Regions from separate parts of the Blautia sp. AF19-13LB genome, predicted to be linked through region 3. Evidence: predicted binding sites of a transcription regulator. Region 3 holds the regulator's gene; each other region holds the start of a gene.
The links. The regulator HrcA, encoded in region 3, represses chaperone genes, less so after heat shock. The targets are predictions, from matches to a motif close to TGTTAGCACTCNNNNNNNNNGAGTGCTAACA.
Positions count from the first base shown of each region.

Region 1: the regulator HrcA is predicted to act here: its motif matches at 2,608-2,638, upstream of groES (co-chaperone GroES).
Region 2: the regulator HrcA is predicted to act here: its motif matches at 6,454-6,484, upstream of htpG (molecular chaperone HtpG).

Region 1 is NZ_QUGO01000002.1:139,848-149,708, reverse strand. Features, by position in the region: gene topA (type I DNA topoisomerase) at 1-1,246, shown strand, start outside; gene codY (GTP-sensing pleiotropic transcriptional regulator CodY) at 1,507-2,328, shown strand; gene groES (co-chaperone GroES) at 2,676-2,960, shown strand; gene groL (chaperonin GroEL) at 2,997-4,622, shown strand; gene DWX32_RS02915 (hypothetical protein) at 4,891-5,562, shown strand; gene DWX32_RS02910 (DUF6106 family protein) at 5,555-6,064, shown strand; gene guaB (IMP dehydrogenase) at 6,134-7,591, shown strand; gene DWX32_RS02900 (peptidoglycan recognition protein family protein) at 7,693-8,403, shown strand; gene DWX32_RS02895 (VanZ family protein) at 8,501-9,025, opposite strand; gene DWX32_RS02890 (metal ABC transporter permease) at 9,069-9,861, opposite strand, start outside.
Region 2 is NZ_QUGO01000004.1:233,667-243,527, reverse strand. Features, by position in the region: gene DWX32_RS06175 (DegV family protein) at 1-598, opposite strand, end outside; gene DWX32_RS06170 (magnesium transporter CorA family protein) at 925-1,806, shown strand; gene DWX32_RS06165 (DUF5721 family protein) at 1,813-2,319, shown strand; gene DWX32_RS06160 (ethanolamine utilization protein EutH) at 2,354-3,421, shown strand; gene DWX32_RS06155 (oleate hydratase) at 3,510-5,489, opposite strand; gene DWX32_RS06150 (TetR-like C-terminal domain-containing protein) at 5,709-6,275, opposite strand; gene htpG (molecular chaperone HtpG) at 6,619-8,694, shown strand; gene DWX32_RS06140 (Na+/H+ antiporter NhaC family protein) at 8,879-9,861, shown strand, end outside.
Region 3 is NZ_QUGO01000002.1:277,089-286,949, forward strand. Features, by position in the region: gene hpf (ribosome hibernation-promoting factor, HPF/YfiA family) at 54-581, opposite strand; gene hisA (phosphoribosylformimino-5-aminoimidazole carboxamide ribotide isomerase) at 882-1,658, opposite strand; gene dnaJ (molecular chaperone DnaJ) at 1,826-3,034, opposite strand; gene dnaK (molecular chaperone DnaK) at 3,260-5,137, opposite strand; gene grpE (nucleotide exchange factor GrpE) at 5,204-5,815, opposite strand; gene hrcA (heat-inducible transcriptional repressor HrcA) at 5,865-6,923, opposite strand; gene DWX32_RS03580 (helix-turn-helix domain-containing protein) at 7,209-7,427, shown strand; gene DWX32_RS03585 (hypothetical protein) at 7,505-7,870, opposite strand; gene DWX32_RS03590 (helix-turn-helix domain-containing protein) at 8,043-8,261, shown strand; gene uvrB (excinuclease ABC subunit UvrB) at 8,459-9,861, opposite strand, start outside.

The sequences.
Region 1 (9,861 bases), 140 kb from region 3:
GGCGCAGCAGCTCTACGAGGGCGTGGAAGTAAAAGGAAAGGGAACGATCGCTTTGATTTCCTATCTGCGTACCGATTCTACACGAATCAGCGAGGAGGCCGATGCGGCAGCACGTTCCTTTATCCAGGAGCAGTACGGCACAAAATATACCGCAAGCGGGGACACGACGGAGAATAAAAACAGCAAGGCACAGGATGCGCACGAGGCCATCCGTCCGACCGATGTGACGAATACACCGGTAATGGTAAAAGAATCCCTGCCAAGAGATCTGTTCCGCCTGTATCAGCTGATCTGGAAACGCTTTGTGGCAAGCCGCATGCAGCCGGCCGTCTATGAGACAATTTCCGCACGGATCAATGCAGGAGAGTATCTCTTTACAGCAGCTTCCTCCCGTCTGGCATTTGATGGTTTCATGTCCGTTTACACCGATCCGGATGAGGAAAAGAAAGAGAAAAACGCCGCTGTCCGGAGCCTGGAGGCAGGAACGGAGCTGGCACTGGAAAAGATGGATCCGCAGCAGCACTTCACACAGCCGCCGGCACACTACACCGAGGCATCCCTTGTCAAAATGCTTGAGGAACTCGGCATCGGCCGTCCAAGTACGTATGCGCCGACCATCACAACGATCATCAACCGCCGTTACGTGGCAAAGGAGAACAAGAACCTTTACATGACAGAGCTCGGCGAGGTGGTCAACAACATGATGAAAGAGGCATTCCCGAGCATCGTGGATGTCAACTTTACGGCAACGATGGAAGCTCTGCTCGACAGGGTTGGAGATGGCAGTGTTCCGTGGAAGACAGTAGTCGAGAACTTCTGGCCGGATCTCTATGAGGCGGTCACAGAGGCAGAAAAGAACCTCGAAGAAGTTAAGGTAGAGGATGAGGTGACGGATGTCATCTGCGAGAACTGCGGCCGCAACATGGTGGTCAAATACGGCCCGCACGGAAAATTCCTCGCCTGCCCGGGATTCCCGGACTGCAAGAACACGAAGCCGTATCTGGAAAAGATCGGTGTTCCGTGTCCGAAGTGCGGAAAAGAAGTGATCCTGCGCAAGACGAAAAAAGGACGGAAATATTATGGATGCGAAAACAATCCGGAATGCGATTTCATGTCCTGGCAGAAACCGTCTGCCAAGAAATGCCCGCAGTGCGGCGGCTATATGCTGGAAAAAGGCAATAAGCTGGTCTGCGCGGACGAGCAGTGCGGCTATGTAGAAGCACGCGAAAAGAAAGACGAAGACTGAGAATGACAAAGCGGTCTGTACTGGTGAAAAACTGGTGCAGGCCGTTTTTTTTGCTTATCGAGGCGGAAAAACAGGAAGATCCGAAAAAATTTAGCATGAATTTTTATAAAATTTATAGTTTTCTGAAAAATATATTGATTTCCGGAAAACTACATGATAGAATGAGCTTAGTTTTAAGGGTTGTCTGAAAAAGGCATCAGTGTGCATTTTTTTCGGCGGATACGCCAAAAAAATGCAGAAAATAAAGAAAGGAGAAGAACATGAGCGTACAACTGCTGGATAAAACCAGAAAAATCAACAAACTGCTTCATAACAATCACTCCACGAAGGTCGTGTTCAACGATATCTGTGAAGTCCTGATGGAAACGTTAAGTTCCAATATCCTGGTGATCAGTAAAAAAGGAAAAGTGCTGGGCATCAGCCTTTGCCCGGGCGTGGAAGAAATTACGGAGCTGATCGAGGATAAGGTGGGCGGTTATGTCGATGCCGCATTAAACGAGCGTCTCCTCGGCGTACTCTCCACAAAAGAGAACGTCAATTTACAGACCCTCGGCTTTGAGCGGCCTGGTGTAGAGCGCTACACCGCAATTATCTGCCCGATCGAGATCGCCGGAGAACGCCTTGGTACCGTATTTATGTACCGCTGCACCCCGCAGTACGATATCGACGATATCATCGTCAGTGAGTACGGCACAACCGTTGTCGGACTGGAAATGATGCGTTCCGTCAACGAGGAAAATGTGGAGGAAAACCGCAAGGTTCAGGTGGTTAAATCCGCATTCAACACGTTGTCCTTCTCCGAACTGGAAGCCATCATCCATATCTTTGATGAACTGAACGGGGATGAGGGCATTCTGGTTGCAAGCAAAATTGCAGACCGCGTCGGCATCACAAGATCCGTCATCGTAAATGCCCTCCGCAAATTCGAGAGCGCAGGCGTCATCGAGTCCCGTTCCAGCGGTATGAAGGGAACGTATATCAAGGTATTAAATGATTATATCTTTGATGAACTCGACGAGATCAAAGCAAGAAAGAACCTGAAAGGAAAGGGCGATGCCCATCCGGACGAGGCGAAAAAATAAAAAAGTGGAATGTAGAAAAGAATCGGAGCCGTTTAAGAATGGCGCCGTTTCTTTTTGTGCAAAAAAGCATTCGTGGAGCGGAAAAAAATGGTATCATTCCCGTTTTTAGGAATAAACTATAATTAGATTCTAAAGAGAGTATAAAATATGAAAAAGTTGCCAAAATAAGAAAAAACGAGAAAATAAGAGAAATTAAGAGCTATCACGAGAAAAAAAAAGAGAATTACAAAATTCATACATTTGCGAAATGAGGTGGAAAACACTATAGTAAGAACCATCAAGTAGCACTCGAATGAACTGAGTGCTAATAAATAAAACTGAATGAAATCTTGAAGGAGGAAACATAAATGAAGTTAGTACCTTTAGGTGACAGAGTTGTATTAAAAGAGTTAAAAGCAGAGGAAACCACAAAATCCGGTATCGTACTTCCGGGACAGGCACAGGAGAAACCGCAGCAGGCTGAGGTTATCGCAGTAGGACCTGGAAAAGTAGAAGACGGCAAAGAAGTAAAAATGGAAGTTGCAGTCGGAGATCAGGTAATCTATTCCAAATATGCAGGAACCAACGTCAAACTGGAAGACGAAGAGTACATCATCGTAAAACAGGATGACATTCTGGCAGTTGTAAAATAAAGAATAATCAAGTAAAAATCAGGAGGCATGACAATCATGGCAAAAGAGATTAAATATGGAGCAGAGGCAAGAAACGCTCTTCAGAATGGTGTAAACCAGCTTGCAGATACCGTACGTGTAACCCTTGGACCGAAAGGAAGAAACGTTGTTCTGGACAAACAGTACGGCGCTCCGCTCATCACAAACGATGGTGTTACGATTGCAAAAGAGATCGAGCTGGCAGACGGCTTTGAAAACATGGGCGCACAGCTCATCAAAGAAGTTGCTGCAAAGACCAACGACGTAGCAGGTGATGGTACCACAACCGCAACCGTTCTGGCACAGGCTATGGTAAACGAAGGAATGAAAAACCTGGCAGCAGGCGCTAACCCGATCGTTCTTCGTAAGGGAATGAAGAAAGCAACCGATAAAGCTGTTCAGATCCTTGCAGAGATGAGCCAGCCGGTAGCAGGCAAAGAGCAGATTGCAAAAGTTGCAGCTGTTTCTTCCGGAAGCGAAGAAGTAGGCCAGATGGTAGCTGACGCTATGGAAAAAGTTTCCAAAGACGGCGTTATCACCATCGAGGAGTCCAAGACCATGCAGAACGAGCTGGAGCTGGTAGAAGGTATGCAGTTCGACCGTGGATATATCTCCGCTTACATGTGCACCGATATGGAGAAAATGGAAGCCGTTCTCGACAATCCATATATCCTGATTACCGATAAGAAACTGTCCAACATTCAGGAAGTTCTTCCGCTGCTGGAGCAGATCGTACAGAGCGGCGCAAGACTGCTGATCATCGCTGAGGACGTAGAGGGCGAGGCTCTCCAGACACTCGTGATCAACAAACTGCGCGGAACCTTCAACGTAGTAGCTGTCAAAGCACCGGGATACGGCGACAGAAGAAAAGCAATGCTCGAGGATATCGCAATCCTGACCGGCGGCCAGGTGATCTCCGAGGAAGTTGGTCTGGAATTAAAAGACGCTACTCTGGAAATGCTCGGACGTGCAAAATCTGTTAAAGTTCAGAAAGAGAACACCGTTATCGTTGACGGTGCCGGCGCAAAAGATGCCATCGCAGCAAGAATCGGCCAGATCAGATCCCAGATCGAGGAGACCACTTCTGAGTTCGATAAAGAGAAACTGCAGGAGAGACTGGCAAAAATGGCAGGCGGCGTAGCTGTGATCCGTGTAGGTGCAGCAACCGAGACCGAGATGAAAGAAGAAAAACTCCGTATGGAGGATGCTTTAAATGCAACGAGAGCAGCCGTAGAAGAGGGTATCATCGCAGGCGGCGGTTCTGCATACATCCATGTAACAACACAGCTTGCAGAGCTGATTGACAGCTTGGACGGCGACGAGAAGATCGGTGCAAGAATCGTACAGAAAGCACTTGAGGCTCCTCTGTTCCACATCGTAACAAACGCAGGTCTGGAAGGCGCTGTTGTTATCAACAAAGTAAAAGAGTCCAAAGTAGGTGTTGGATTTGATGCATACAACGAAGAGTATGTAGACATGATCCAGGCTGGTATCCTTGATCCGGTTAAGGTTACCAGAAGCGCACTGCAGAACGCTACCAGCGTTTCCGCAACCCTGCTGACCACCGAGTCCGTAGTTTCCACCATCAAAGAGCCGGCTCCGGCTATGCCGGCAGGCGCAGACGGCGGAATGGGAATGATGTAATTTCCGGGATAAAAATGTCTGGTAAAACAAAATAAGAAAACCGGCTGGCAAAGACCGTAGCGGAACATGGGTTCCGAAGTCCTGTCTTTGCCGGCCGATTTTTTAGTGGAAAGTTTTTCTTCCATTTCGAATGGCCCTGAATCGTTACAAAAAATTTCAGAAAGTTTTCATGCTTTCGCCGGGCGGCGTATATGGACGCTTCCGGCGTTTTATGCTATACTGATTTGTAGGATGTTGGGGGAAATACAACAAAGGAGAAGAAACACACATGGCAAGTCGTTATGAATCCGACATGACAAGGAAGGAGAAGATGCAGCTCGAAAAAGAGAAGCTGTCGAAAATGAATTTTAAAGAGAAACTGGCCTATATCTGGGAATACTACAAGGCTGTCATTTTCGGCATCATCGCTGTTATCTTCATCATCGGCACGATTGTGAATATCCATGAAAATGCGAAGTATTATGACCTCGTGAGCATTGCCGTAGTGGATTACGCAGGACTGCAGGATGTAAGTCCGATCGAGGAGGACCTAAAAGAAGCGCTCGGAACCGGAGATAAGTACGAAAAGGTAAGCATCGATACAAGCTACAGCTTCGGTGAAAAACTGGAAAACGCGGATTACAACACGCTGATGAAATTCACAGCCGTGATTGCCGCACAGAGCATGGATGTTCTGATCTGTTCACAGGCCGTGTACGACAACTACAGCAAAGACGATTATTTTCTGGATCTGTCCACACTGTTTGACGAAGCGACGTGTGAGAAGTACGGGATAAAGGCGGGAGATACCTGCCTCGACATTTCCAAATTGAAAAAGTACCAGGATATGGGCCTTACGTACTATGAGCCGTGTTATCTGACCGTGTTGGTCAATACAAAGAACGCGGACAATGTAGCAAAACTGATCGAATATCTTGAGGAGGATGGAGTAAATGAGTGATCTGTACACAGAAGTGCTGGTGAAAAAACAGCAGACAGGAAAAGACAAGGCGATCAAAGGAGTTCTGATCTTCTTTACCGTTCTTTTTGCAGCCGCAGGAATTATGATGAATCCGCTGATTCTGCTTCTTGCGCTGGTTCTTGGAATCGTAGACTATATTTTTATCCCGAAGCTTTCGGTAGAGTTTGAGTATCTGTACGTCAACGGCGAGCTGGACATCGACCGCATCTATTCGCAGTCAAGAAGAAAAAGAGCCGCAAGCTATGAGCTTTCCAACATGGAAATCCTGGCGCCGTACCAGTCCCATCAGCTTGATTCCTACAAAAACAACCAGAGTATCAAACGTTACAACTATTCCTCCGGCATCGAAGGACAGGGCCACAAACCGTACGCATTCGTCATCTCCAAGGACAATGCCATGCAGATGGTGATCTTCGAGCCGGACGAAGTGATGTTAAAAGATATCCGCAACCGTGCACCAAGAAAAGTATTTATGGATTGACAGCTTTTTTGTTTTATGTTAAATTAGGTGATAAATCAAAAAGACTTAAGAAGAAAGGAAGAAATGAAAATGGGTACAATTATTGGTGATGGTATTACCTTCGATGATGTGCTTCTGGTTCCGCAGTATTCTGAAGTAACCCCAAACATGGTAGATCTGACTACGCATCTGACCAAGAAGATCAAGCTGAACATCCCGATGATGAGCGCCGGCATGGATACGGTTACAGAACACCGTATGGCAATTGCCATGGCACGTCAGGGAGGAATCGGTATTATTCACAAGAATATGTCGATTGAGCAGCAGGCAGAAGAAGTAGACAAAGTAAAACGTTCTGAGAACGGTGTTATCACCGATCCGTTCTATCTGTCTCCGGAGCACACCCTGGAAGATGCCAATAATCTGATGGCAAAATTCCGTATTTCCGGTGTCCCGATTACCGAGAACGGAAAACTGGTTGGTATTATTACAAACCGTGATCTGAAGTTTGAAACTGATTTCACCAAGAAAATCAAAGAGTCCATGACCAGCGAAAACCTGATCACTGCAAAAGTAGGCGTTACGCTGGACGAGGCAAAAGCAATCCTTGCAAAATCCAGAAAAGAAAAACTTCCGATTGTCGATGACGATTTCAACCTCAAAGGTCTGATCACCATCAAAGATATCGAGAAAACCATCAAGTACCCATTGTCCGCCAAGGATGAGCAGGGACGTCTGCTCTGCGGTGCCGCAGTCGGCATCACGGCAAACGTGCTCGATCGTGTCGATGCGCTGGTAAAAGCACACGTAGACGTGATCGTCATCGACTCCGCTCACGGACATTCCGCAAATATCTTCAAAACACTTCGTCTCATCAAAGAGCATTATCCGGATCTGCAGGTAATCGCCGGAAACGTGGCAACCGCAGAGGCAACAAGAGACCTGATCGCAGCCGGAGCAGACGCTGTTAAAGTCGGTATCGGACCTGGTTCTATCTGTACGACCCGTGTCGTTGCAGGTATCGGTGTACCGCAGGTCACAGCCGTTATGGACTGCTATGAGGAAGCAAAGAAGACCGGAACTCCGATCATCGCCGACGGCGGTATCAAGTACTCCGGAGACATGACAAAGGCTATCGCAGCCGGTGCCAATGTCTGCATGATGGGAAGCATCTTCGCAGGATGCGATGAGAGCCCGGGAGATTTCGAACTGTTCCAGGGAAGAAAATACAAAGTATACCGTGGAATGGGATCCATCGCAGCCATGGAGAACGGAAGTAAAGACCGTTACTTCCAGACCGGCGCCAAGAAACTGGTTCCGGAAGGTGTGGAAGGCCGTGTGGCATACAAGGGTCTTGTAGAGGATACCGTATTCCAGCTGATCGGCGGACTTCGTTCCGGCATGGGCTACTGTGGAGCAAAAGATGTTGAGACCTTAAAGGAGACCGGAAAATTTGTGAAGATTTCCGCAGCATCCTTAAAAGAGTCCCATCCGCATGATATCCACATCACCAAAGAGGCTCCGAACTACAGCGTGGACGATAAATAAGAATAAAAAGTCGCAAAAGGCAGAAGGGGGAAAGGGCAGAAACTTTTCAGCTTCTGCCTTTTCAAATGAGGGGGCGCTTATTTGCAGCGGGGAGAGAACATATGGCACAGAAGAGACGGGGAAAAATGACAAGAAAACAGAGGCAGCGCCAGCTTCACCGCAGAATGTTTCTGACGGGAGTTCTGGTGGTGCTGATCTGCGTCGGCATTTACAGCGGCATCCGCTGTGTGGCAAAAACGGCAAGTGATATCACGGCCGTTGACTATTCCGGTTCTGATTATGAGGACAACGATATCACCGACTGGACCGGCGCTCCGCCGATTGATGTGGAGCTTCTGACGCCGAACAGCTGGTCCAGACCGCAGACGAGGCTGAAAAAGGTGGACGGCATCGTTATTCACTACACGGCAAACCCGGGAAGCACGGCGATGCAGAACCGTGATTACTTTGAAAACCTGCCTGAGACGCAGGAGGCGCAGGCCAGCAGCCATTTCGTCGTCGGCATCGAGGGAGAAGTCGTTCAGTGTATCCCGACGAGTGAATGGTCGTATGCATCGAACCAGCGTAATTTCGATACGATCTCGATTGAATGCTGCCACCCGGATGACAGCGGTGAATTTACCGATGAGACATACAATTCTGTGGTCCAGCTCGCCGGTTTCTTATGCAAGCGGTTCAATCTGACTTCGGACGATGTGATCCGTCACTATGATGTAACCGAAAAGCTCTGCCCTCTGTACTACGTGGAGCATGAGGATGCCTGGATTCAGATGAAGGCAGATATTCAGGCATATGCGGATTCACTTTCCTAAGAGCTGTTTTTAAGAAAAATGAAAAAATCCCCGTTGGGAAAATCAGTTTCAGGAGAAATGATTTTTCCAACGGGGATTTTTCTGTTATCCAATATTTTTAGTAATAGTAACGGCGTCTGCGCCGCTTTCTTTTTTTCGTATTTCCGCCGAGTGCAATCCAGCAGAACAGCCGTACAAACGTGATGCCGAAGAGAACGCCGATGCTGTCGATGCCGACGTCCTTTACCGACGGGCCGCGGTTGGCGACCATCGTCTGGTGGAACTCATCGCTCGCGGCAAAGGCGACACAGAGGATGCCGGCAAGAAATGTGAGCGCGAAGCCGCGCAGGCCGTAGACGTAGAGCGGAAGCGAAACACAGATTGCAAGCAGACAGTACTCTGTCATATGAGCCAGCTTCCGCACCGGGTACTGATACTCGTCAGCCAGTTCCTGGATCTTCTCATCATCCCATCCGCGGTCCATGACGTGGTCGATCGTGATGAAAATGCCGCGTGCCACCTTTTCACTGAGATGTGAGGATTCCGTTCCGTTCTGGGAAGAGAAGGAGAAAATCATCGACATCATCAGAATCGCCGGGATGAAGGAAAACGGTTTTAACAGTGCAATTACAATTCGATTCATAAAATACCTCCAGTAAAACAAAGCAGGTCAGATCGGAAACTTTTTATGCGGTATGCTCGCGGATTCTGGCAATCGCAGAAAAGATCAGGAATGCCAGCAGGTTCACGATTACGACCGTCGCTCCGGCAGGGGAGGACAGGAAAAACGAGAGGGACATGCCAAGAAGGAAGCATACCACGGAAAGAACCGCGGAGCAGATTACCACGCTCTGGAAGGTATGGCAGAGACGCATCGAGGTCAGTGCCGGGAAAATCAGCAGGCTGGAGATCAGAAGCGCGCCCATCATGCGCATGCCGAGGACGGTGGTGATGGCGGTTAAGAATGCCAGCAGCATGTTGTAAACCTCTGCGCGGACACCGGTTGCTTTGGCAAATGTCTCGTCGAAAGTGACGGCAAAAATACGGTTGTAATACAGGACGAACAGGATCAGCACGATGATGGAGAGCACCACGGAGAGAACAACGTCCTCATCACTCATCGCAAGGATGCTTCCGAACATGTAGTTGTTGACATCGGTGTTCATGCCGCTCGACCACGAAACCGTGATGACACCGATCGCAAGCGCAGAGCTTGAAATCAGGCCGATGGCGGCGTCGCCTTTGATCTTGCTGGATTCGTTCATGCGGAGCAGCAGAAAGGCGGCAAGCACGACGACAGGGATTGTGAAGGCAAGCGGAGCAAAACCGAGTGCCGTTGCAATTGCAAGAGAGCCGAATCCGACATGGGAGAGGCCGTCGCCGATCATGGAGTAGCGCTTTAACACGAGGCTGACGCCAAGCAGTGCGGCACACAAAGAGACGAGAATGCCGACCACAAGGGCACGCTGCATAAACGGA
Region 2 (9,861 bases), on a different contig from region 3:
GTACGATATCGCCCTCCGATGTGGCTCCCATAACCGGTTTGATCTTAAGCGCGGATGCAACAAGTGCTTTCGCCTTGGAAAGACGGCCGTTTTTCCGCAGAGTTTCGAGATTTTCCAGCACGAAATAGGTGTGCTGTGTGCTGATATAGAGTTCTACTGTCTCTACGACGCGCTCAAAGCTCATGCCGGCTTCCTCGCACTCCACGATTTTTTTCACGATCAGGGTCTCTCCTATCGATGCGCTTCTGGAATTGAATACGTGAATCTTCAGATCCTCGTTCTCCTCCTGCGCCAGGTTTGCACCGAGCACTGCGCTGTTATAGGAACCGCTGAGCTGTGCGGAAAGTGTGACCGCGTAGCACCGTTCTGCTCCGTTCAGAAAAGATTTCCGGAAATAATCCGGCGACGGGCAGGCGGATTTCGGGCACTCCGGGCATTCCGCTACTCTCTTTAAAAAATATTTCTGGTCAAATGTCTCGTCATCCAGAATGGATTCTCCGCCGACTTCCAGGGTCAGCGGTGCAATTTCAATATTTCCTCTTTTTTTCATATCTGCTGTCAGTTCACAGCAGCTGTCTGCAACAATGTGAAAACTCATATATTTTGTCCCTCCAAACTTGATTCCGCTTTTTCTCACTGCGGACGTTTCGTATTTCCAATCACCGCTCTTTTTCAAACCTTCCTGAACTAGGGACGAATTCGACACAGTGAATTTTTTGATATTTTGTCATGTAGTTTTGATAACTACATTTTATCATAACACACTTAGTGCTCCATTGCAAAAAGTTTTTTCCCAATAAAAGTTTTTCCGTTAAAAGTTTTTTCCTTTTCTTGTCGCACTCCCCTTTTTGCGGTATACTACGGTCATACGGCTTTTTTGTTTATGGATATTTTTCCATTGCTTATTTTCAGGAGGTGGTACGTATGGAATGGACTTTTTCGGATTCGGTCCGGCTTTCCCTGCTTTCGTTTTCGGAAGCTTCCAAAGCCTGCGCGGCGCTGCCCGGATTTTCTCTTTTCCGGCGCAGTCTGCAGCCGGAGCGCATCGAATACTGCCGCGCAGAGCTGCTGCCTGACTGCCTGGTCGGATCGCTTGCCGTCCCGGACAAGACGCATCCGCTTCACCTTGCATTCTCGCTTGCGTTTTATCTCGACCGGGGGCAGCTTATTCTGGCAGCCGACGAACAGACACTTCCGGCTTTGCAGAGCCTCCTCTTCCCGGAAGAACCGCTCGATACTTCCGATGTCTTCCACCTGTTTTTCTCGTTTCTGGAATCGCTGATCCAGGAGGATATGCTCTATCTGCAGAATTTTGAGAAGCGCCTCGCGACAATCGAGGAGTCTCTTCTCGACACTCTGCCAAAAGAGCTGCAGCGGACCCTGATCACGATTCGTCGGGAGCTGCTCGTGTTCCATGCCTATTACCAGCAGCTTCTCGACATGTGCGAAATACTCTCCGAGGACGAAAATCACTTTCTTCCCCCGGAATGCGCCCGTCAGTTTTCGCGCCTTGGAAACCGCGTGGACCGTTTGTACGACCACACCCAGATGCTGCGGGAGTACGCCCTGCAGATCCGCGAGATGCAGCAGGCGCAGATCGACCTGCGTCAGAACGATACGATGCGGATTCTGACGGTCGTCTCGACGATCTTTTTCCCGCTTTCCCTGATCGCCGGCTGGTACGGCATGAATTTTACGCATATGCCTGAGCTTTCTGCCCCGTATGCGTACTTCATCCTGATCGGCGTCTGTATTCTCATTGTTGCTGTTGAAATTTGGTATTTTAAAAAGAAAGGCTGGTTTTAACTACGGATGATTATCCTGCAGATTACACAGTTAAAGAATTTTATGAACACTCTGCTCCGTCTCGAGACATTTGACCGCTTTCCCGTCTCCGAGGCGTCGATCACAACGTTTACGACGTTCTCCATCGACGGCAGTCTTCACACGGACTTTTTCGATCCCGATGACGCGCAGCTCTTAAAAGAAAAAGGGCGGACGCGGCTTCTCTGGAAAGATGTGAAATCGTTCTGCTATTCCGTCATCAAAGGAAAACGGACACCCCTGCAGTTCAAATTTGTGTTTCAGCTTCCGCAGGCGGCGTGCGAAAAAATGATCGCGGACCATGCGCTGCCGCTGGAAATAGAGAACGTGTTTGGATGCTTTCTGAATTTTCAGTATAAGGACGGAAAACTCTTACTTACCACCGGAACTTCCCTCAAAATCTTTACGATGGACAAGTCGCTCGACCGCGTCTTCGATGAGGAAGTCCGCCAGTTTCTGCTGAAAAATGAAATTGCATTTGAAGAACAGATATAAAGACAAAATACTTATTTAGAAAGGTTCTCTTTTTATGAATCAGATTATTATGTGGATCATGGCAGTCGGCGCGGTACTCGGCGGTGTCGACCGGATCGCTGGCAATCGCTTCGGACTTGGAAAACGGTTTGAGGAGGGCTTTACGCTGCTTGGACCGACGGCACTTTCCATGTCGGGCATCATCTGCCTCACCCCGCTGCTCTCCCGCTTTCTCCGTTTCGCCCTCGTTCCCATCTGGAACTTTTTGGGGCTGGATGCGGGACTTCTCGCCGGCATTCTCGCCATTGACATGGGCGGCTACCAGCTCGCCGGAGAGCTTTCGGCATCGCAGGAGATGGTGCGCTACGCAGGACTTGTGATTGCGGCGACGCTTGGCTGTACCATCACCTTTACGATTCCGGTCGGCATGGGAATGCTGAAAAGCGGCGACCGCCTCTTTTTCTCCCGCGGCATGCTGATCGGCACGGGCACGCTTCCCGTCACGATGATCGTCGGCGGACTGCTCTCAGGGCTCTCTTTTCTGCAGATCGTACTTCAGTCGCTCCCGGTGCTCCTCTTCTGCTTTCTGCTGATGTTCGGCATCTGGCGTTTTCCGGAGCAGACCGTGCGCGCGTTCACGGTATTTGCAGATGTGATCCGGCTTCTGACGACGATCGGCCTCATCGCGGGTGCGTTCTGCTATATGACCGGCTTTTCGCTGCTCCCGGACCTTGCGCCGCTAGAGGACGCGATGGCGGTCGTCTCGTCCATCGGCATTGTACTGCTCGGCAGCCTTCCGACGGCGGAGCTTTTACAGCGGGTGCTCAAAAAGCCGCTCTCTTTTATTGGAAGAAGAACCGGCATGAACGACAGCAGTGCCGCCGGCCTTCTGATGGGCATTGTCAGCCCTGTTCCGGCGATCACAATGATGGAAAAAATGGACGAGCGCGGAAAGATTGTAAACGCAGCTTTCCTCGTCTCCGCCGCATCGACCATCGCCGCACATATGGGATTTACGTTCGGCACCGATCCTGATTTTGTCGTGCCGCTTCTCGTTGCAAAGCTCGCTGGAGGCATCGCCGCCGTCTGTGCCGCACTGTTTTTCACGAAGAAATCTGCTTAATTGTTTGAGAGCATACATAGCAACGCAATAAGACCTGCGCCGTTTGAAAGCGCAGGTCTTATTGCATTTCTTACTTATTTTCTATTTCTTATTTCACCATATCCTCTTTGATAATTCCATGCTCTTTTAAGAGATCTCCAACTACATTTCCATCTACCAGTTTCAGCAGAGGTTTTTTCAGCAGGTTGAGCGGTCCAGGAAGCTCGATTTCCAGCGGGGATTTTCCATCCATCAGTTTCACGGAGCTGTCCAGCAGGTCGCGGATATCGTAAACGCTGCCCCATACTTCCGGCACGCCGCGGTCTACGCCGAGGAGTCCGTAAACAGCTTCCATTGCGGTACGAACGGAATACTCTGTCGTGAAGATGGTATCTCTTGGTGTCTCAGCGAACTGTCCGAGGAATGCGAAGTTGACGCAGCCATCCGGGATGACATCCGGGCGGTCGCCCTTTCTTCTTGGCATAAAGAATGCGGTGATGTACGGCATCATGGTCGGTACGCAGACAGCGCTGTTCTCTGCCAGCTCCGGAATCTGGTCAACCGGCACGCCGAGGTGGTACAGCCACTCTTCGGTGATCTCTTTACCAGTGCACTCTTTCATCGGTTTCTTCACATAGTCGCCAGGTACATCGGTGAACAGGCTGTAAACCCATACGCATACCTTATCTTTATCCTGCTCTTTGAACTGTCCCTGACGGTTGATGGTCCAGCTTAAAAGCCACTTGGAATCCTGGCAGCTTACGATACCGCCGGTAACAACCTTTCCGGTTCTCGGATCACGTTTGCAGATATTGGTGATATACGGAATGATCTTATTGTCGAGAGTGGTAATTGTTGCGGATTCCCAGTTTGTCTTTGCAATATCGGAACAGAATTTCTCCGGATGTCCAAAGGACGGATCCTGTTTTGCAATGTTTTTCCACAGGCTCCAGCAGCCGCTCGTGCGGACCTCTGCATCACCGTTCGGTGCATGGTTCTGATCGCCGTAGATCGTGCCTTCGGTGCAGCTTCCGTTGGTAACGAAGACGAGGTCATTCTCGGTGAGAACGATGCCTTTCTCGACGCCGTTTACTTTGCACTCGATGGCTTTTGCTACTTTCTTTCCATCGTTGATTTCAAAGATAACGTTGGTTACTTCGGTATTGAACTGGAAGTCTACGCCGGCATCCTCGAGGTATTTCTTCATCGGAAGAATCAGGGATTCATACTGGTTGTACTTCGTGAATTTCAGTGCGGAGAAGTCCGGCAGTCCGCCGATGTGGTGAATAAACCGCTGGAAGTACAGCTTCATCTCCAGTGCACTGTGCCAGTTTTCGAATGCGAACATCGTTCTCCAGTACAGCCAGAAGGTGGAATTGAAGACTTCATCATCGAAAACATCCTCGATCGTCTTGTCGTACAGATCCTCGTCTCTTGTCATGAAGAGTTTCATGATCTCCATGCAGCCTTTCTGGCTCAGGTTGAACTTGCCGTCGGTATGGGCATCCTCGCCGCGGTTCTTCGTTGCACGGCACAGGGAGTAGTTCGGGTCTTTTTTGTTCAGCCAGTAATACTCATCAAGAACGGATACACCAGGTGTCTCAATTGACGGGATGCTGTGGAACAGATCCCACAGGCACTCGAAGTGGTTTTCCATCTCACGGCCGCCTCTCATGATGTAGCCGCGGGTCGGATCGTAGATACCGTCGCAGGCACCGCCGGCGATGTCCATGGCTTCCAGAATGTGGATGTGATCGCCTTTCATCTGGCCGTCTCTTACAAGGAAGCACGCTGCTGCGAGGGCTGCGAGGCCGCTTCCTACGAGGTATGCGCTCTTCTCATCGACGCCTTCCGGTTTTTCCGGTCTTGCGAAGGCTTCGTAGTTTCCGTTGGTGTAATAAATGCCTTTGCTGTTTTTCTTATCTTTTCCGCGCTCGGTGTTGCGGTAATCATTCTTTGGTTCTGATGTTACAGTGGTTTTCTCCGCTGCTTTTTTTGCTTCACTCTTGTTTTTTGCCTGCAGCACTGCTGCTCCAGCTCCGATGACTGCTGCTGATGCGATTCCGAATTTTAATCCTTTTTTTGACATAGACGTTCATCCTTTCTTTTCTAAATACGACTGCCGGAATGTTTTTTCGAATTTCCGGTTCGTATAGGTTATGCTGCTTTCTTTGTTTTACAAGTTTCTATTTGTGTTGCCATTGTCTGTTGACAATTTGAATCTTACTTCATTTTTCCCCGCTTTTCCATTTACAAAACAGGGCGGATGATTAAATTTTTATCATCCGCCCTGTTTTGTAAAGTGTAACTATATTTTATTTCTTTTTTCAAAATTTCGGATGGAATTGACGACATTTCCTTCCATCGTGCGGTGCATTTTTTCCGCAATCATATGGTAATCCACTTTCATTCCGTCTTTGATCCAGTCGAGCATGACACCGGTAAAGCTATACTTATAGAAATCTGCGATAAAACTCTGATCCGCCTCGGAGATGCCGGTTCCCTTTGCTTTTTCCTGTACGACACCGTACAGCAGATCGTGCGTCAGATGAAAGAGATATGTTTCGATCTGCTCCCGGCTTACAGAGTGATAGACATTCATAATAAATGGTTTATTCTCGAGCACTGCCTCAAAAATCTGCTGCAGGCCTTCCTGCCATGTCTCATACGTTTTCTTCCCCTGCAGCGCCTGCGTCGCATCCTCCAGGCACGACCATTCGACAAGATCATAGATATCCTTAAAATGATAATAAAACGCCATCCGGCTGATGCCGCAGTCTGTCGTCAGATCGTTGATCGTAATTTTGTCCAGCGGCTTTTTCAAAAGCAGCTTTTTTAATGACGCTTCCAGCGCCGCCTTTGTCGCATTTGTCATGTATTTCCTCCATTTTTCTTTTATGTACCCTCGGAATCTTTCTGTTCGAAACGCTTCTATGCTTTTTCATTGTAGCATATCCATTCTCCAGAAACAACTGCGCAGCCCTTCTGATCAGACTTTACAAAAAGTTTAGAAAGTACCGTAATACCAGTAAATTCAATACTTTCCGTCGTTCTGTTAGCACTCTTTTTTCTCGAGTGCTAATTTTCCCTTGACTTTTCCCTGTGCCAGTATTACTATAACTATCAGAGCAGTAAAAAAGCTGCAGACATCTAAAAAAGCATGATATCCCCGCTTTGCTGGATCAAAATATTTTTATAAGAAAAGGAGTGTGTTTCTCATGAGTGCGAAACATGGAAATCTTTCAATCAACAGCGACAATATTTTCCCGATTATCAAAAAATGGATGTATTCCGACCACGATATCTTCGTCCGCGAGCTCGTTTCCAACGGCTGCGATGCCATCACCAAACTGAAAAAACTCGACGGCATGGGCGAATATACTCTGCCGGATGACTACAAAGCAGCCATTCAGGTGATTGTAAACCCGGATGAGAAAACCTTAAAATTCATCGATAACGGTATCGGTATGACCGCAGACGAAGTCGAAGAATATATTACCCAGATCGCCTTCTCCGGCGCTACCGAATTCCTGGAGAAATACAAAGACAAAACGAATTCAGATCAGATGATCGGCCACTTCGGTCTTGGTTTCTACTCTGCTTTCATGGTAGCAGATGAAGTTCACATCGATTCTCTTTCCTATAAAGAAGGATCCACCCCGGTACACTGGACCTGTGACGGAAGCACCGAGTACGATATGTCCGAGGGCAGCAAGACAACTGTTGGTACCGAAATCACTCTGTTCCTGAACGAGGACTGCCTGGAATTCGCAAACGAATACCGTGTCCGCGAAGTTCTGGAAAAATACTGCTCCTTCATGCCGGTTGAAATTTTCCTGTCCAAAGCAAATGCGCCGCAGGAATACGAGACCATCGATGAAAGCGAATTAAAAGATGACGACGTTGTCGTAGAGCACATCCACGAGGACGCAAAATACGAAGAGAAAGAAAAAGAAGACGGAACGAAAGAGCAGGTTGAAGTTTCCCCGGCCAAAGAGAAAGTAAAAATCAACAAACGCCCGGTTTCCATCAGTGATATCCACCCGCTGTGGACCAAACATCCAAACGAGTGCAGCGATGAGGATTATAAAGAATTCTACCGCAAAGTCTTCAACGACTACCGCGAGCCGCTGTTCTGGATCCACCTGAACATGGACTATCCGTTCAACCTCAAAGGTATCCTCTACTTCCCGCGTATCAACACCGAGTACGATTCCATCGAGGGAACCATCAAGCTGTACAACAACCAGGTATTTATTGCCGACAACATCAAAGAAGTCATTCCGGAATACCTGATGCTCTTAAAAGGCGTCATCGACTGCCCGGATCTGCCGCTGAACGTATCCCGAAGCGCACTGCAGAACGACGGATTTGTCAAGAAGATCTCCGAGTACATCTCCAAGAAATTCGCTGACAAGCTCTCCGGCATGTGCAAAACCGACCGTGAGAATTACGAGAAATACTGGGATGATATCAACCCATTCATCAAATACGGATGCATCAAGGACGAGAAATTCTCCAAGAAGATGATGGACTATATTCTGTTCAAGAACATCGACGGAAAATATCTGACTCTTGAGGACTGCATCAACGAGAATAAGAAAGAAGAAGCTCCTGCAGAGAACACCGAAGAGAAGGCTGAAACTACGGAGAATACCGAAAATACGGAAAACGCTGACGAGAAGAAAGAGCCGGAAAAAACGACTGTTTACTACGTCACCGACGAAGTTCAGCAGAGCCAGTACATCAACATGTTCCGCAGTCAGGGCATGGATGCTGTCATCCTGAAACACAACATCGACTCCGCTTTCATCACCCATGCAGAGCGTTGCAACGAGCATGTAACTTTCCAGCGCATCGATGCAGATCTGACCAACGATATGAAAGACGAGTCCGGTGAGGATCTGACCGACGCTACAAATACTCTGACCGATCTCTTCCGCAAAGTCCTCGACAAGAAAGATCTGACCGTCAAAGTTGAGAACCTGAAAGACGAAAATGTATCCTCCATGGTAACGCTTTCCGAGGAGAGCCGCCGGATGCAGGATATGATGAAGATGTACGGCATGACCGGCATGGATCCGTCCATGTTCGGCGGACAGGAAACCCTGATCCTGAATGCAAAACATCCGCTCGTTCAGTACATTCTGAAGAATGGCGAGAACGACAACACATCCCTGTTCTGCGAGCAGCTGTATGATCTGGCAATGATCAGCCACAAACCGCTCTCTCCGGACGAGATGACAAAGTTCGTAAGCAGAAGCAATCAGATTATGATGCTCCTTGCAAAATGATAAAGCACAGGCACAGCAAAACGCACCTCTTATAAAACACGCCGGATTTCTGGAATTTACCAGATGTCCGGCGTGTTTTTTCCTGCTTTTTTACTTTACGATTTCTGATCCAGATGATAGAATAATTCTATTCGCCCTATTGAAAAATAAGGAAAATCACACGAAAGGTCTGGTATTTATTTCTATGAAAAAAGGAAAGCCATCCGCCCTGCTCCCGATCGCCGTTTTTCTGGTGTTTTATCTGGGGCTCGGCATTTATTCCGAGTATATTTTAAAAATTCCGATGGGCTTCTACAACATCCCCATCGTCGTCGCGTTTCTGGCAGCGATCCTCGTCGCCTGTCTGCAGAACCGCAGTGTCCCGTTTGAAGAAAAGCTCGCCCTCATGGGACAGGGCATCGGGGACAAAAACATCATCACAATGCTGCTGATCTTCCTCGCCGCAGGCACGTTTGTCGGCGTTGTCGGAAGGAGCAGTGCAGAGAGCGTTGCCTATTTCATGCTCTCCTGGATTCCGGCAAAGTATGCCGTCGCTGTGCTCTTTGTCGTTGCCTGCTTCGTCTCCACGGCCATGGGAACCTCCGTCGGAACGATCACGCTTCTCGTGCCGATCGCCGCTGCTGTTGCCGAGACCTCCGGCTTTTCGCTGGCGCTCTGCGTCGCCTCCGTCATGGGCGGATCCATGTTCGGCGACAACCTCTCCTTCATCTCCGACACGACAATCGCCGCCTGCAACGGACAGGGCTGCGAGATGAAAGACAAGTTCCGCGAAAACTTCTGGATCGCTCTCCCGGCTGCTCTTGCCGCGCTGGCGCTGATCCTTGTAATCTCCTTCCGACAGGCGCCGGGCACACCGATCGTCCACGAATACCATCTGCTGCAGATGGTTCCGTACCTGCTCGTGCTGATCGGCGGCATCGCGGGCATTCAGGTGTTTGTCGTACTCCTTATCGGTATTGCTTCCGGTGCCGTTATCATGCTCGGTACGGGACAGACGACGCTCTGGGATATGCTCTCCAGCATGGGAAGCGGCACTTCGGGTATGTTTGAGACATGTATGGTTGCGATTCTTGTCGCTGCGATGTGCGCGCTGATTCGGGAAAACGGCGGCTTTACTGTCCTGCTTCGTGCCATTCACAAAATCTTCCGCGGAAAAAAGGGCGGCCA
Region 3 (9,861 bases):
TCACAGCTTTTCTAAACTGGAAACAGGGTGACTGTTCATTCTTTATTTACTTTTCAGCACTCCGGCTCGATCAGACCGTAGGTGTTGTTCTTTCTCTTGTAAACGACGTTTACTTCGTCGGTCTCTGCATTGCGGAATACGAAGAAGGTGTGTCCAAGAAGTTCCATCTGTACGCAGGCATCTTCCGGATACATTGGTTTCATGCCGAATTTTTTCGTACGGATGATCTGGATGTCTTCGTCCTCCAGATAGTCATGCTCCAGATATTCTTTCTGGAAGTTTCCTGCTTCCTGCTGTTTGTCGGCAATTTTGTTTTTGTATTTGCGAAGCTGGCGTTCGATGACTTCCTCTACCAGATCGATGGATACGTACATATCGTTGCTTACCTGCTCGGAACGGATGATATTTCCTTTTACCGGAATGGTAACCTCAATTTTCTGTCTTTCTTTCTCTACACTTAAGGTTACAATGACATTTGTGTCAGGCGTAAAATATTTCTCCAGTTTGCCAAGTTTTTCATTGACCGCGGCTTTTAATCCCTCTGTCACGTCAATATTTTTTCCGCTGATGGTAATTTTCATTATGCCCAACCCCTTTGCTCTCAAATTTTACAGGTTTTTCACTTCCCCTGTAAGTATCTCTAATTATAGCAATAGTTGTCTTTATTTGCAATAGTATTTAGAAAATTCATGAATATTTTAGAGTTTTTTCTGTTACAGTTCACTTGCATCTTATTTTTGACAGATTTCATGCTCGCATGAAATCTGTCGAGAATAAGATACAAAGGGAGCGCCTGGTTATGAGCAAAAAGGAGCTGCGCAGCAGCGGAGAGCGCTGAAAGCGCGGTTTTGCGAATGGCGCGGGTGAACGTCCGTTTCCGCTTACCGGCGGCATACTGCCAGCACGTCTTCAAACTTCATTTTGCCGCCGAACAGATCCAGTGCGCTGCCAATTGTCACATCGACGTGGTTGTTTCCCAGTTTTTTGAGCAGCTCCAGGTCTTCAAAACTTCCCACGCCGCCGGCGTACGTCACCGGAAAATCTTTCATCTTCGCAAGCAGTTCCACCAGCTCCGTCTCAATGCCGGAAGCCTTTCCCTCGACATCCACGGCATGGATCAGGAACTCATCACAGTATTCTGACAGGTGATGCAGCAGTTCCTCTGTCACTTCTTCGTCCGTGAACTTCTGCCAGCGGTCCGTCACGATATAGTATTTTCCGTCCCGCTTCCGGCAGCTTAAATCCAGTGTCAGCCGCTGCTTTCCTACCGTCGTCACCAGCTTGTCCAGATTTTCATAGAACACATGGCCGTCGCGGAACACATACGAAGTCACAATCACATGGCTTGCCCCCGCTGTCAGAAACTCGCACGCATTCTCCGCATCAATGCCGCCTCCCACCTGCAGGCCGCCCGGGTACGTCGAGAGTGCCAGCAATGCCTGGCGCTTCGTCTCCTCGTAAAACTCGGTACCTTTCTTGTTCAGCAGAATCACATGGCCGCCCGTAATGCCCTGCTCTTCGTACAGCTGCGCATAGTACGACGCATCCTGCTCCGAGACAAAATTCTCGCTCGCCTGATTTCCCTGATCTTTCAGCGATCCCCCGACAATCTGTTTTACTTTTCCGTTATGAATATCAATACATGGTCGAAATCTCATTTTCCCCGTTTCCTTTCTTTTCTCTCCCCTTAAGTTTTCCACATTATATCAAAATCCGACCATTCTGTGTATAAATTCACCAAATTTTCATGGTTCTTTCATAGAAAAGAAAGAAGAACCTGCTTTTTCCACAGATTCTTCTTTCTTTTCCGGCTTGCCGCCGTTCTTTATTTATCGATGTCCTCAAAGGCCTCTTTCACTTTATCCATAAAGCCTTTTTTCTTCTTCGGCTGCTCTGCAGTTTCGCCGTTGGCTGCTTTTTCTTCTGCTGCCGGGCGGTTTCCGCAGGCTTCGTCGAAGGCGCGGAGGGCTTCTTTTGCTTTCTCATTCAGTTTCGTCGGAGTCTGGACTACGAGTGTTACGTAGTGATCACCGCGCACATTGCTGTTGCGAAGGGACGGAACACCTTTTCCCTTCAGACGGATCTTCGTATCGGTCTGGGTTCCCGGTTTTACAGTGTAGAGAACGTCTCCGTCAACGGTGCTGATCTTCACATCGCCGCCGAGTGCTGCCTGGGCAAACGTAATCGGTGCAGTGGAGAAAATGTTCATATCCTGTCTCTGGAAGATCGGATGACGGGTTACCTGAACCTCGACAATCAGATCTCCTCTCGGTCCGCCGTTTACACCCGGCTCACCTTTTTCACGGATCCGGATGCTCTGTCCATCGTCGATTCCGGCCGGAATGTTGACCTGAATGCGTTTTCTGCTGGATGTATAGCCCGTGCCGTGGCATGCGGTACATTTATCGCGAATGATCTTTCCGGTTCCGTTACAATCCGGACACGTTGTCACGTTTCTCACAGAGCCGAACATGGTCTGCTGTGTGTACGTAATCTGACCGGTTCCGTTACATTTGGAGCATGTCTCTGGTGAAGTTCCTGGTTTTGCGCCGGTTCCGTGGCACGTTGTACAGGTATCCTTCAGGTTGATCTCGAGCTCTTTCTGGCATCCGAAAACAGCTTCCTCAAACGTAATGTGGACAACAGCGCGGAGGTTTGCTCCCTTCATCGGTCCATTGTTTGCTCTTCTTCTGCTTCCGCCGCCACCAAACAGGTCGCCGAAAATATCGCCGAAGATATCACCCATATCTCCGCCGCCAAAGTCGAAGCCGCCGAATCCGCCGGCTCCTGCGCCGCCACCGCCGTTTTCAAATGCAGCGTGGCCAAACTGATCGTACTGACGCCGTTTGTCCGGATCACTCAGCACGCCATAGGCTTCTGTCGCCTCTTTAAATTTTGCCTCGGCCTCTTTGTCGCCCGGGTTCATATCCGGATGGTATTTCTTGGCCAGTTTACGGTATGCTTTTTTTAATGTTGCATCGTCCGCTCCGCGGTCTACGCCGAGGACCTCGTAATAATCTCTTTTTTCTGCCATTTATGTTCACCTTTTCATTTCTGTTCCACAAATTTCATCTTTGCAGAAATGTTTTTCCGCACGCTCCAGTATAGCACTTTTCCGAAAGCAATACCAGCATAAATACAGGGGGCGGAATGTATTTTCCGTCCCCTGCAAACATTCGCCTCACAGGGCTTTTTGCGTTTATTTACTTATTGTTTCAACTCACAGTCGGTATTTTCACGGAGTGTGACATGCTGAAAATTAAACCTCTTTGTAGTCAGCGTCTACGACATCGTCGTCATGGCCGCCTGCTGCTCCTGCATTTCCCATATCCGGGCCTGCACCAGCTGTTCCGGCACCAGCGCCTGCTGCGCCGCCCTGCTGCTCATACAGCTTTGCGAACAGTTTCTGAGCGCTTGTCATCAGTTTTTCCTGAGCTGCTTTCAGGTCAGCTACCTGTGCATCTGTCATCTCTTCCGGATTGCATTTTGCAATGAGGTCTTTCAGTGCGTTCAGGTCAGCTTCTACTGCTGTCTTATCGTTTGCATCCAGCTTGTCGCCGACTTCCTCGATTGCTTTCTCGGTCTGGAATACCATAGAGTCTGCATCGTTTCTTGCGTCGATTGCTTCTTTGCGTTTCTTATCCTGAGCTTCGAACTCAGCAGCTTCTTTGACTGCTTTGTCGATCTCGCTGTCGGACATATTAGAGCCTGCGGTGATGGTGATGTGCTGCTCTTTTCCTGTTCCCAGGTCTTTTGCAGATACATTTACGATACCGTTGGCATCGATATCAAAGGTAACCTCGATCTGCGGAACGCCTCTTCTTGCTGGCGGAATTCCATCCAGACGGAACTGGCCGAGGGATTTGTTGTCTTTCGCGAACTGACGCTCACCCTGTACTACGTTGATATCTACTGCTGTCTGGTTATCAGCTGCGGTGGAGAAGATCTGGCTTTTCTTGGTCGGGATTGTGGTGTTACGCTCGATCAGACGAGTTGCAATACCTCCCATCGTCTCGATGGACAGAGACAGCGGAGTTACATCCAGAAGAAGGATGTCGCCTGCGCCGGCATCTCCTGCAAGTTTACCGCCCTGTACGGAAGCACCAAGTGCTACGCACTCATCCGGGTTCAGGCTCTTGCTCGGCTCGTGTCCGGTCAGCTGTCTTACTTTATCCTGTACAGCCGGGATACGGGTAGATCCGCCTACCAGAAGGACTTTGGAAAGCTCGGATGCCTGAAGGCCTGCATCAGAAAGTGCTCTCTGTACCGGCTCTGCGGTTTTCTCTACCAGGTCGTGGGTCAGCTCATCGAATTTAGCCTTTGTCAGGTTCATATCGAGATGTTTCGGGCCATCTGCGGTTGCAGTGATGAACGGCAGGTTGATGTTGGTTGTAGTTGCGCTGGAAAGCTCTTTCTTTGCTTTCTCTGCTGCTTCTCTGATTCTCTGCAGAGCCATTTTATCATTGGAAAGATCTACGCCTTCCTGTTTCTTGAACTCAGCAAGGATATAATCTGTTACTTTCTGGTCGAAGTCATCGCCGCCAAGACGGTTGTTTCCTGCTGTGGAAAGAACTTCGATAACACCGTCACCGATTTCGATGATGGAAACATCGAAGGTACCGCCTCCAAGGTCGTATACCATGATCTTCTGCTCTTTCTCGTTATCCAGTCCGTATGCCAGAGCTGCTGCGGTAGGCTCGTTGATGATACGTTTTACATCAAGACCTGCGATTTTACCGGCATCTTTGGTTGCCTGACGCTGTGCGTCATTAAAGTAAGCCGGAACTGTGATAACTGCTTCTGTTACTTTCTCACCAAGGTAGTTCTCTGCATCACCTTTCAGTTTCTGAAGGATCATAGCGGAGATCTCCTGCGGAGAGTATTTCTTTCCTTCGATGTCTACTTTATAATCAGTACCCATCTCACGTTTGATGGAACGGATGGTTCTGTCTGCGTTTGTTACAGCCTGACGTTTTGCCGGCTCGCCGACCAGACGGTCACCTGTTTTTGTGAATGCTACGATAGATGGAGTTGTTCTTTCACCCTCTGCGTTTGCGATAACGGTTGGTTTTCCACCTTCCATAACGGCTACACAGCTGTTTGTTGTTCCTAAGTCAATACCAATAATTTTGCCCATTGTTGTTTCCTCCTCAATGAATTATGCTAAAAAATGGTTTAATTTCTATTTATTTATCTTCAAGGCTTAGTTAGCCACCTTGACCATACTGTGACGGACTACGGAACCTTTGTACATGTAGCCCTTCAGGAACTCTTCTACGACGATGTTCTCGCCGGCTTCCTCATCCTCCACATGCATCACTGCGTTGTGCAGGTTCGGATCGAATTCCTTTCCAACGGCCTCGATCACGGTTACACCGAGTTCATCGAGTGCTGTGGTAAACTGTTTGTATACTTTATTCATGCCGTCTGCGAACGGATCTTCCTCCGGGTTTTCCACCGTTGCAAGTCCGCGCTCGAAGCTGTCAACAACCGGAAGAATCTTCTCGATGATGTCTTTTGCTCCAATGGCATACATATTTGTTTTTTCTTTTTCGGTGCGTTTGCGGAAGTTATCGAACTCTGCCATCTGACGGGTCAGGCGGTCAGTCAGCTCTTCGATTTTCTCATCTTTTTTATCTTTTTTCTTTTTGAAGAACTTTCGTTCTTTGCCATCCTCAGCAGTTTCTTCTGCAGCTTCCGCTTCTTTTGCCTCTGCTGCTTTCTTTGCTTCTTCCTGCTCCGCAGCCGGTTCGGTTTCCGGCAGATCGGTCTCTGCTCCGGTTTCTTTTTCCATCTCGCGTGTAGGTTCTTCCATGGTTTCCTCTTTCTTTCTATTTTCTTCGCTCACTGATCATTCCACCTTTCTACTCACCTGTGTCCGGCTTTTTGAAGACGGCGTCCAGTTGAACTTTTAATGTTTTCAGGTTATCTACCACATTTTCGTAATCCATCCGCTTTGGTCCCACGATACCGATTGTTCCGCGCATACCGTTTCCCATATCGTATGTGGTGGTGACCACGCTGCAGTCCCGTAAGGGTTCCATCGAAGATTCATTTCCGATGTATACCTGAATACCGGTATTTTCCTCTCCGTCCTGCTCCTCGGCAGCTCCTTTGATCATATCGACCAGTTTCTGCCGTTCCTCGAATGTGGAGATCAGCTGGCTGGCTTTGCTGCTGTCGGAAAGCTCAGGGTACTTGAAAATGTTGGTTGCGCCGCTGGTGTACACCGGCACATCTTCTTCGCTGACTGCGATGGCTTCCGCTACGGTATCGACCACTTTGCTGATGATGCCGGAGTGGATGCCTGCCTGCTCTTTCATCTTCTTGATCATGCCAAGATTGATTTCTTCAATGGTCAGGCCATTGAGTTGTGTGTTCAGAAGCAGGTTCAGCTTTAATATCTGTTCATCGTTGATGGTCTCGTCGAGGTCGATCATCTGGTTTTTCACCAGGTTGCCTTCTACGACGATGACGGCCAGGAGCTGCTCTTCATTGACTTTTGAGAGCTGGATGAATTTCACTTTATTTCTGTGATATTCCGGTCCTGTAATCAACGTTGCATAGTTGGTAGATGAAGCGAGGACTTTGACAACCTGCTGCAGAACTTTTTCCATTCGGTCTGTTTTTTCAATGACCATGTTTTTGATGTCTGCAACTTCCTGTTCTTTTTCCCGCATCAGCTCATCTACATAGAGGCGGTAGCCTTTATCGGAAGGAATGCGTCCTGCGGAAGTGTGGGGCTGTAAGATGTAACCCATCTCTTCCAGATCGGACATTTCATTCCGGATTGTGGCGGAGCTTAAATTCAAATCCGTGTATTTGGAAATCGTTCTTGAGCCGACCGGCTCGCCCGTTTCCAGATACGTCTGGATGATCGCTTTTAATATTTTTCTTTTTCTTTCATCCAATTCTGTATCCACTAAGATAAGCTCCTTCCTGTTGTATAGTCCTGTTAGCACTCGTTTTAGTGGAGTGCTAACATCTATGCTCTTAAGATAGCACTCTGCCTTTTGTTTGTCAACACCTTTTCCCGGTTTTTCTATGAAGAAATTGTGAAAAAAGTATAAACCGTTTTCTTTCTGAAAAGGAATCTGACTTTTCTTTTTTATTGCATTCTACTGTTTCAAAGGCGCTATAGCCGTATGGTAGGATTCTGCCATTTTGATACGACCATTTAGTAGCATTTTTTTCAGAGGTGATGAATCATGAAATATCAGAGACTGGAGGATCTGCGCACGGACCACGATCTGACGATCCGCCAGGTTGCCGACTATCTCGGCTGCAACCGCGATGTGTATACCCGATATGAAAAAGGCGTCCGGCAGCTGCCGATCTCCATTGCCATCCGTCTGGCGGAGCTGTATCAGGTCAGTCTGGATTATCTGGTCGGCATCAGCGATGAGAAGCGGCCGTATGGATCCTGACTTTCCGGTGTCTCCGCCGCAGCAAAAGCAGGAGGACAGTTTTTCTTTTCCCTGTCCTCCCTGTTTTGCTTTTTCGTTTACAGATTCTGCAGATATTCCATCATCCGCGTTTCGCTGAGTTTCCATCCGTCCGGCTCCCCGCAGAGATACAGCGTAAAATGCCCGCACGGGACTCCGTTTTCCAGGTGGATGCCGGTATACAGTTCTACAATGAGGAGTTCTTCTGCTTTTTCTTCATATATATTAGTGATCTGATAGATGCGCTCTCCCTTTTCGTCCACCGGCCATTCTTTCTTCAGCACATCCCTCAGACGGCTCTCCTGCCCCTGCGCTTCGCATTCTTCCTCCCGGCTGATCATTTTTTCAAACGCTTCCGGCGTCTCCATCCGTTCCACTATATTCTGGACAAAATCTTCTATTTCTATTCTTTCTGCTTTTCCCATTCGTTCCCCCATTTCTGCCGTACATATTTTTCTGTTTTCTGCACAGGCTGTCTTCACCCGCCGTTTCTCTCTCCCGCCCCATTCTCCAATTTGCGACCATATGATCTGATTTAACTTTGTCCATCCAACCGTTTGGTAGTATGGGTTTGAATCTGAAAGGATGGTACAACGTATGAAATACCAGAGAATTGAAGATATGCGGATCGATCAGGATCTCACCATCAAAGAGATTTCTGCCCTGCTCGAATGCAACCGCGACGTCTATTCCCGCTACGAAAAAGGAATCCGCGACATCCCGATCGACTATGTGATCCGGCTTGCACGGTTCTATGACTGCTCGGTCGACTATCTGCTGAGTGTCTCCAGTAAAAAGAGAAAATTCGGCGATTAATTTTTTTATTGTTGTCTTTTTTATTTTTGTGTTTTTCGTTTTGATACGACCGTTTGGTCGTATTTTATATTATAATGGTATTCTTATTTTGCGTCAATTCTGAACAAGAAGGAATCAAAATCGGACGCAAAAAAGCGTGCCGGAAAGTTTTCTGTCGCTTTTCCGGCACGCTTTTTTTCATGCTCTTTTCTTCTTTTTTATTCTTCCATGTCATCCAGGCTCTTCTTCAGTGTGATCATTTTGTCACGCAGCTCGGCGGCCATTTCGAAGTTGAGTTCGGCGGCAGCGGCTTTCATCTGTTTCTGTACCTGGCCGATCAGTTTTTCCAGTTCTTCGCGGCTCATGGACTCCGGGTCTTTTTCCATCTTTTCTTCTGTCTTTGCCACTTCTTTCGAAATGCTGATGAGATCGCGGACGGCTTTTTTGATGGTGGTCGGAGTGATGCCGTGTTCTTTGTTGTAGGCTTCCTGCAGGGCACGGCGGCGCTTCGTCTCGTCGATCGCGAGTCGCATGGAATCGGTCATCACATCGGCGTACATGATAACATGGCCCTCGCTGTTTCGCGCGGCACGGCCGATGGTCTGGATCAGGGAGGTTTCGGAACGCAGGAAACCTTCTTTATCGGCATCCAGGATCGCCACGAGTGTAATTTCCGGGATGTCGAGACCCTCACGCAGAAGGTTGATGCCGACGAGCACATCGAAGACATCGAGACGCATATCACGGATGATCTCGGTCCGTTCCAGGGTGTCGATATCGGAGTGCAGGTAGCGCACGCGGATGCCGGCCTCTTTCATATAGTCGGTCAGATCCTCTGCCATACGCTTCGTCAGCGTCGTCACGAGAACTTTGTTGTGTTTTTCAGTTTCTTTCTTTACTTCCGAAATCAGATCGTCGATCTGTCCCTCCACCGGGCGCACCTCGACATCCGGGTCGAGAAGGCCGGTCGGGCGGATGATCTGTTCGGCGCGCAGCAGCTCGTGGTCTGCCTCGTAGTCGCCCGGCGTGGCAGATACGAAGAGGATCTGATCGATCCGGTCCTCGAACTCGCCGAAGTTCAACGGGCGGTTGTCTTTTGCGGACGGCAGACGGAATCCATAGTCCACCAGCGTCGATTTCCGCGACTGGTCGCCGGCATACATGCTGCGGATCTGCGGAACAGTCTTATGCGACTCATCCACGATGATGAGGAAATCATCTCCGAAATAGTCCATCAGTGTGTAGGGCGGCTCGCCTGGCTTTAATCCGGAGAGGTAACGCGAATAGTTTTCGATGCCGGAACAGATGCCGGTTTCTTTGAGCATCTCAATATCGAAATTGGTCCGCTCCTCGATGCGCTGGGCCTCGATCAGTTTTCCCTCGTGCTTGAAGAACTTCACCTGCTCTTCCATATCCTTTTCAATCTCGCCTGTTGCTTTCAGGATCGTGTCCATCGGCACAACGTAGTGGGAGGCCGGAAAGATTGCGATATGGTTCAGTTCACATAAGATTTCACCCGTCAGCGTATCGATCTGCACCAGACGGTCAATCTCATCCCCGAAGAACTCGACGCGCACCGCCTTGTCCGTCTCTTCCGCCGGAAAAATCTCCAATACATCAC